One region of the Cytobacillus gottheilii genome, then DNA from elsewhere that is predicted to be linked to it. Evidence: a T-box and tRNA genes for the amino acid it is inferred to sense, from the RefSeq annotation. Region 1 holds a T-box; the other holds one or more tRNA genes.
What was found. A T-box is a leader RNA that pairs with one kind of tRNA and senses whether it is charged. The one in region 1 lies ahead of glyQ (glycine--tRNA ligase subunit alpha), so its partner is inferred to be a tRNA-Gly.
Positions count from the first base shown of each region.

Region 2: it encodes a tRNA-Gly, which carries the amino acid that the T-box ahead of glyQ (glycine--tRNA ligase subunit alpha) is inferred to sense. The anticodon was not compared.

Region 1 is NZ_CP071709.1:3,088,254-3,092,684, forward strand. It holds gene glyS (glycine--tRNA ligase subunit beta) at 1-877, opposite strand, end outside; gene glyQ (glycine--tRNA ligase subunit alpha) at 879-1,760, opposite strand; T-box leader at 1,855-2,035, opposite strand; gene recO (DNA repair protein RecO) at 2,078-2,833, opposite strand; gene J1899_RS15345 (YqzL family protein) at 2,864-3,007, opposite strand; gene era (GTPase Era) at 3,159-4,070, opposite strand; gene J1899_RS15355 (cytidine deaminase) at 4,063-4,431, opposite strand, start outside.
Region 2 is NZ_CP071709.1:1,293,784-1,298,214, reverse strand. It holds gene J1899_RS06410 (amidase domain-containing protein) at 1-203, opposite strand, end outside; gene queG (tRNA epoxyqueuosine(34) reductase QueG) at 351-1,478, opposite strand; gene J1899_RS06400 (B3/B4 domain-containing protein) at 1,565-2,230, shown strand; tRNA gene J1899_RS06395 (tRNA-Gly) at 2,534-2,607, opposite strand; cyclic di-GMP riboswitch class I at 3,183-3,265, shown strand; gene J1899_RS06390 (DUF5050 domain-containing protein) at 3,309-4,431, shown strand, end outside.

The sequences.
Region 1 (4,431 bases):
CTCCATCTTTTGATTTAACAGGAAAATAACGCTGATGTTCTTTCATCGATGTAATAAGAACTTCCTGTGGAATCTGCAAAAACTCTTCCTCAAACTTTCCAAAAAGAGCAGTTGGATATTCAACCAGGTTAGTAACTTCTTCAAGTAGATCTCCATCGACTGGAATGACCCAGCCATGCTCTTCCTCAAGTTGTTTTAGCTGGTTGCGTATGCCTTCTTTTCGTTCATCCGAATTAACAAGCACATACTGAGACATTAATGTTTTTTCATAGGCATCCGGGCTTGTAATTTCCATGCTTTCACCCAGGAAGCGGTGACCCATTGTCCAATTGGATGTCTGTACACCTGCAATTGAAAATGGAATGATTTCAGATCCAAATAATGCGATGATCCATTTTATCGGACGGATATATTTAAGCTCTTCATCTGCCCAGCGCATATTTTTAGGAAAAGACAAGGACGTAATAACATGCTGCAGCTCAGGTAAAAGCGAACTCGTTTGCTGGCCTTGAATAAACTTTTTCACATGAACATACTCAACACCATTAATTTCTTTATAGAAAATATCTTCGACTGTTGCTCCTTGCCCTCTGCAAAATCCAATGGCAGCCTTCGTCCACTCGCCATTTTCGTCTTGTGCGATTTTTTTAGCTGGCCCCTTCGCTTCCTCATGTACATCCTCTTGTGCTTCACTGATGCCTTCCACCATTACAGCAAGACGGCGCGGTGTTGAAAAAGCAGTAACATGATCAAAATCAATCTTTTTTTCCATCATCCAAGCTTGAATTTTATCAGAAAGCTGATTCATTGAATTTGTAACAAATCTTGCGGGCATTTCTTCAAGACCAATTTCTAAAAGGAGATCTTTTTTAGACATCTTAATTTTCCTCCTTTGCTTGCAGGATTGGGAATCCTAACTTTTCACGCTCTTCATAGAATGTTTTCGCTATTTTTCTTGCCAAGTTACGGCAGCGGCCAATATATCCCGTTCTTTCTGTGACGGAAATGGAGCCTCTTGCGTCTAATAAATTGAACACATGTGAGCATTTCAGGACATAATCATAAGCTGGGTGCACGAGACCTTCATCCATTTGACGATGTGCCTCTTTCTCATAAATATTAAATAAGTTAAACAGCATATCAGGGTCGCTTGTTTCAAACGTATATTTAGAATGCTCGTATTCCGGCTGCAGGAAGATATCTCTTACAGTAAAGCCATTTGTCCATTCCAAATCAAATACATCTTCTTTATCTTGAATATAAGAAGCTAAACGCTCAATTCCATAGGTAATTTCCACAGATACGGGCTTACATTCAAGTCCGCCCACCTGCTGGAAATACGTAAATTGGGTAATCTCCATGCCATCAAGCCAAACTTCCCAGCCTAATCCAGCACATCCAAGAGATGGATTTTCCCAGTTATCTTCAACAAAACGAATATCATGCTTAAGCGGGTCGATTCCTAATGCCTTAAGTGAATCAAGATACAGCTCCTGAATATTATCTGGAGAAGGCTTCATAATCACCTGAAATTGATGATGCTGATAAAGACGGTTAGGATTTTCTCCGTAACGTCCATCTGCCGGACGGCGGGAAGGCTCCACATAAGCTACATTCCAAGGCTCAGGTCCAATTGCCCTTAAAAATGTATACGGACTCATTGTGCCCGCTCCTTTTTCCACATCATAAGCCTGCATTAGAATGCAGCCTTGCTCTGACCAATGCTTTTGCAATGTCAGAATCATGTTCTGAATATTCATCTCACATCTCACCCTTTTTATAAAATTGATGTTAGACAACAGGGACTTAATCGTCAAAAAACTAAAAAACTCCCGTCCCTATGCCTAAATACGGCATAGGGACGAGAGTTAACCCGCGGTTCCACCCTATTTGCCAAAGCAAAAGCTTCAGCCTCTTTCAACGTTCATGTCGCTCGTAAAGTGCCCTTCCTTAATCCTTCTATCACCTAGCTCACACCACCCTAGGTTCGCTTTTATAGACTGGATTAAGTACTCCTCTTCGTCATCGCAACTATTAATATTTGAATCATAGCGAAAATCATTTTTAAAGTCAAATATTACTTTAAGAAGCCATCGAATTTCTCCATTTGATTCAAAAACTTTTTTGATTTTAAATTTAAGCCAGAGTTTTCATCATAATAGGCTGTAATGATTTTCTTCAGCTCTGCCTTTGTTTCTTCTTTAACTGATATATCTCCGAGTCTCGATAAATCAAAATAATAAAACAGCCGTAACAATCGGACTGCTGCCGGGGATAGTTTGTAATGGTATGGATCCTTTTCAAGGCAGCGATGGCAGATAAGACCGCCCTCCCGAATGGAAAAAGAGAAATGCCCATCGGTGCTTCCGCAAACCGTACACTGATTTAATACCGGATATAAACCGAGTGTATTCAGCATTTTCATCTCAAAAATATTCATAATAATGTCGGGATCATAGCCTTCATTAATCAGATTCAGCGATTGAAATAATAGCTCAAATAAGAATGGATTTGGCTTTCGATCTTCAACACTTCTATCTAAGAGTTCTACAATGTATGCAGCATAAGCCGTAAGGAAAATATCTTCCTTAATCGATCGCATCGAGGAAATCATTTCTCCTTGCTGCATCGTGCCCAGCCCGCTTCCTCTTTGCATAAGAAAATATCCATATGTAAAAGGCTGGGTGACGGCGGAGAGCCTGCTATTCGGCTTTTTCGCTCCGCGTGCCATCATCCCAACCTTTCCCCATTCGCGCGTATATAAGGTAACGATTTTATTGCTTTCTCCATAATTCGCTGTTCTAATGACTATGCCTTCACATTTTTCAAGCATATTCGTCACCATCCCTATATTTAGACAATCCTATGAGATGGGAAAATCAACCTCTGCTAGCTCTTCGTCCTGATTTCCGGGTATATCATTTGTTTCCTTTTGCAATTCCTTAAAAAGAAGATATGTGTCAATATTACCTGTTTGCGAGAAAACCTTCCAGGTAAATTCCATCATCGATAACCCCACCTTTCCGTATTTAACTAGCAATGCAATTATGATTCCTTAACCTTATCATAGCCTGTCTTTTGAAAATCATAAGACGAAAAATTTGTAAATTAAAATCGTTAATTGAACATGAATAACGTTAATAATGTAGATAAGAGAATTAGTATTCGTCTTCTCTAAAACCGAAGTCGCGCAGCTGTGTCATCTTATTGCGCCAATCCTTTTGCACCTTAACCCAAAGCTCCAGGAACACCTTAGATCCGAGCAGATTTTCAATATCTAATCGTGCCCGCTGTCCGATCTCCTTCAGCATTTTCCCTTGCTTGCCGATGACAATACCTTTTTGCGAATCACGCTCAACAATGATGGTAGCCATCACATGAACAATGTCCTTGTCATCTTTCTTTTTCATTTTGTCGATCACCACTGCAAGCGAATGAGGAATTTCTTCACGTGTCAGATGAAGAGCTTTTTCCCTAATCAACTCAGAAACAATAAAATGCTCTGGATGATCGGTAACCTGATCTGCAGGATAGTATTGCGGACCTTCTGGCATATATTCCTTCAGCTGCTCTAGAAGAGTTTCAACGTTATTTCCTTCTAAAGCTGAAATCGGCACAATTTCTTTAAAATCATACTTTTCTTTGTATGACTCTATTACCGATAAGAGCTGGTCAGGGTGAATTTGGTCAATCTTATTGATCACAAGAAAAATAGGTGTTTTAACGGATTGGAATTTTTCGATAATAAACTCTTCGCCTTTTCCAAAACCTTCTTCGGCATTTACCATAAAAAACACAACATCTACGCCTTTTAGCGTATTCTGGGCCACCTTCATCATGAAGTCTCCCAATTTATGCTTTGGTTTATGAATACCCGGTGTATCGATAAAGATAAACTGGGCATCCGCCGTTGTTAAAACTCCCTGCACTTTATTTCTTGTTGTCTGTGGTTTATCGCTCATAATGGCAATCTTTTGACCAATAACTCTGTTCAGGAAAGTCGACTTTCCGACATTTGGTCTGCCAATAATGGAAATAAACCCTGATTTATGCTTTTGTTCGTTATTCATGTAAATCCTCCGGTGAAAATGCGCCAGGCAACAGCTCTTCTACTGAAAGCTCTTTAATAGCTCCATTTAAATTAGTTAGTATGATTTTTGTATCTTTGCTGCAAAGTTCAGAGATTACTTGGCGGCATGCACCACAAGGAGCAACAGGCCCATCTGTATCTGCTACAACTGCAATTGCTTTAAATTTAGTAATTCCATCAGAGTATGCCTTAAAAAGCGCTGTTCTTTCTGCGCAATTGGTCATACTATATGCTGCGTTTTCAATATTGCAGCCATGTATAACGGTACCTTCATCCGTAAGGAGAGCGGCGCCAACCTTAAATTTAGAATATGGTACATATGCTTTTTCTCTTGCTACTTT
Region 2 (4,431 bases), 1.8 Mb from region 1:
TAATGCACGAGCTCTGTTTCATTTTCTCCTTGTTCTTTTTTTATAATCGCCCCTGTTGCTTTCGCTTTAACGATTTCAGCATTCCTGCGCTGCAGGCCGCCTAGCTTACGTTCAACTTTTAAATCCGCTGAATTAGAGAGCCTTTCAGATGATACATATAACCCAACCATATTCTCTAAATGTTTCTGTAATTGGTCTCTCACTGTGCATCTCTCCCTTCTATTTATACTTATGAAGGAAAAGTCATTTTCACAATAAAAAAATGAGAGGACATGCCTCTCATCTCAATTAAAATATTTAAAAGCCTGCAGCTCCATGATCTTAGGAGCTAGACACTTTCAAAGAAATCTTTATAAAAAAGAAAGTCCTTTTTGGATTTCCTCCAAGGCTTCTGGATCCTGCTCGGTTGTTAGAGCCTTTTCTAATTCCTGCTTCGCCTTTTCTCCGCCAATCTTTCCTAAAGCCCACGCACTCGTGCCGCGAATAACTGGACGGGGATCTGTAAACATCAAGTCACTCAGATCATCAACAGCTGTTTCATCTTTAAAATGGGCAAGAGCAAGTATGGCATTACGCTGAATTGGTTTCTTTCCGCGCCACGAGCCCGACATGCGCCCAAATCTTTGCTTAAACTCCTTGTTGCTCATTTTTAAAATAGGCTTTAACAGCGGCTTTACGTCTTCTGAATTAGGCTCCATTTCAGGATGGAAATGAAAATCTTTGCCTTTATTTTCAGGACAAACGGTTTGGCATGTATCACAGCCATAGATGCGATTGCCCAATTCTTCCCGAAATTCATCCGGCATAAAGCCTTTTGTTTGTGTTAAAAAAGCAATGCAGCGCTGAGCATTAAGCTGACCGGGGTTCACCAAGGCCCCAGTCGGACAGGCATCCATACATTTCGTGCACGTACCGCAGCGATCCTCAATCGGCTTATCCGGTGCAAACGGAATGTTCGTAATGATTTCTCCTAAATATACATAGGAACCGAATTCTGGTGTAATGATGGAACAATTCTTTCCAGTCCAGCCGATTCCCGCTCTTTCAGCAACCGCTCGATCAACAAGCTCACCCGTATCCACCATAAATTTAAATCGGGCATCCGGCACTTTTTCAGCGATATAGTCCTGCAGCTGCTGCAGACGATTCCGTAAGATATGATGATAATCTTCTCCCCAAGACGCCCGGCAGAAAATACCCCTTCTTTCCCCTTTTTTCCCAGCAACCCGCTCCCTCATTTTAGAAGGATAGGCAAGAGCGATTGAAATAATCGATTGGGGTTGATCCAAAAGCAATGCAGGCGTAACTCTTTTATCCAGGTCAGGCTCTTCAAAGCCGGATTGATAATTCAGTTCAATTTGCTTCATTAATATATTTTTTAAACCAGTAAAGGTATCGGCTGTTGTAAAGCCGATTTTATCAATCCCGATTGACTGGCTGTATTGTATAATATCTTGTTTCAATTCTTCTACTTTCATGCAGTACACCAACTCACTTACCTTTTAATGAAAAAATCATTATTCTTATGATAAACTATTTCTAATCTATTTTGGAGGTGGAAACATTGGAAATTAACATTTCACCTGAATTGAGCACATTATTCCCTCATTTTAAAATCGGCGTGATTACATACCATGATATTCAAGTTGGCAAATCTCCGCAAATGGTAAAAGGCCGCTTGCAATTATTTCAGGAGTCGCTTTATTTCGATTATGAGGATAAAAAAGTCACCGAGATCGAAGCAATTCAGGAATGGCGTCAGATATTTAAAGCTTGCGGAAAGGATCCTAACCGTTATCGGCATTCCGCCGAAGCACTTTACAGACGAGTAATAAAGCAAAATTATCTGCAATCTGTTCATAGTGCGATTGATTTGAATAATTTCTTTTCGTTAAAATATCAAGTGCCGATCGGAATTTATGATGCAGACAAGCTTTCTGGTCCAGTCCAAATTCGACTTGGTGAGGAGAATGAATCCTATATCGGTTTAAACGGTCGGGAAAACTCTGTCCACCGATTACTTGTCGCAGCAGATGAAGCCGGTCCATTTGGCAGCCCGTTCGTGGATTCAGAAAGAACGGCTGTCACAGAAGAAACCGTCAATGCGCTGCAAATTGTCTTTCATCGCCCATCTATTACAGTTGAAGAAGCGGAAGAAATGACTGTTTCTTTGAAGGATATGTTCCTTCAAGTGCATGGGGGTACTGGTGAGGTCCGCATAATTGATTAATATTATGGAGTGCGTTCCGTCTGCTGCTGAGCAGGCGGGCGTTTTTTTGTGCTGAGCGACGGGATAGGCGGTGTGTTTTTGCGTTTGGCGGATAAAAGATGGTTTTTGGCGGATAAATTTTTTTAACGGCGGATAAAATTTTCTGACGGCGGATAACTTTCGTTAAACAGCACATTTCCTTAGCTTCTGAGCACATATCTCCTAAATGGACCCTTTTCACACATTCAATGAAAACACTTTTTAAAACATGAAAAAACGCAACATTTCGTTCTTAAAGAAACGGAACACTGCGTTGGTTATGTATGGAGCGGGTGAAGGGAATCGAACCCTCATCATCAGCTTGGAAGGCTGAGGTTTTACCACTAAACTACACCCGCATTATAATGAATCTTTTTAAAATAATTTTAATCTCACGAAATGTCATGCCTCTTTCTCTGCCAGCTCATTCGAGAAGCTAATGCGTCGAGGCAACTCGCAGATGTTTCAAGGATGCTATGCTCGTGGCTGAGGTTTTACCACTAAACTACACCCGCATTATAATGAATCTTTTTAAAATAATTTTAATCTCACGAAATGTCATGCCTCTTTCTCTGCCAGCTCATTCGAGAAGCTAATGCGTCGAGGCAACTCGCAGATGTTTCATGGATGCTATGCTCGTGGCTGAGGTTTTACCACTAAACTACAACCGCAATATAATAAAATAGTATGTTTTCAATCTCAAATTAGAACCTGCAAAATCTATCGAATTTTGTCGAATAATCCTGCTGACTACTTTTATTATTCTAGTATATTTATCCTCTATCGTCAACAGGTTTTTCATTTTTCTTTAACAAATGTTTAATAAAATCTTAATAAACCCACAACATTTCATAAAAGTTTTACATAAACACTTCTATTAGACTAGTATTTTTAACCTAATACTCCTTTAATTACTAATAATAATAGACTATAATACTCATAACGGCAAATCAATTGAAAGATTGAGACGCAAAGCCACAGGTCTAAGGCGCAAGCTATGACAGCTGGGTTACCGTAATTATTTTCTATTTAGAAACTAATCGTAAAGGAGAGATTGACCATGGTCAAAAAGACCTTGTATTCCGTATGTTTTGCATTTCTGTTCCTCACAATGATCAGCTCCTCTGCTCTTGCAGCCGAAAAGAAGGATTCAGCTTATCAAGAAACCTACCAGAATCTGCTGGATTCCTTTAAAAGCTATCAAACAACTGCTACATTTCCTTCTCAATCTTTTTCATACAAAGAAGTTGGTGAAGTCATCAATGACGTGTTAGCAGATCATCCTGAAATCTTTTATTTTCAGCACAAAAATACACTGATTTATTCAAACGGTAAGATTAAAATCAGCTACAAATACCCTGTTTCCCAAATCAAAACGATGGTCAGCAAACAAGAAAAGCTGATTAAATCCATATTAAAAGAGACAATCCAACCGAAGGATTCAGATTTTGATAAAGTAAAAGCGATTCACGATTATATTGTTTTAAATACAGCTTATGACTGGACAAACTATCAGAATGGAACAGTTCCTGAAAGCTCGTATACACCGTATGGTTTAATGGTTGATGGAATTGCCGTTTGTGAAGGCTACGCTAAAACGATGCAGCTGCTATTAGATCGCGCTGGTATTGAGAACGAATATATTGCAGGAACAGCTAACGGCGGTCCACATGCTTGGAATATGGTAAAAGTAGATCATCACTATTATTATGTTGACGCCACTTGGAATGATCCTGTCCCAAATCAGGCTGATCAAGTTAGCTATAAATATTTTCTTGTAGACGCTAAGACATTGAGAAAAGATCATGTCTGGAATGAAAAGCAATATCCATCAGCGGCAAGCACCAAATATGCTTACTTTCAAGAGCTTCAATCCGTGCAAGAGATGGGAAATTATTTCTATTACTCTAACAGTAAAGATCAGGACAAGCTTTACCGCATGAAAAAGGACGGTACAGGAAAAACAAAGCTGATCAATGCACGAGCACCTTATTTTGTCATCACGCACAACAAAATTTACTTCAGCAACTATTCAAACAGCGGATATTTGTATAAAGCAACACTAGCAGGCAAACACGCTAAACCTATGAATAAAGTACATTCAATTGATCTTTTCATCGATCAAAACAAGCTATACTATACGAATAAAAAAACAAATAAACAATCTTCCATTAAAACGAATT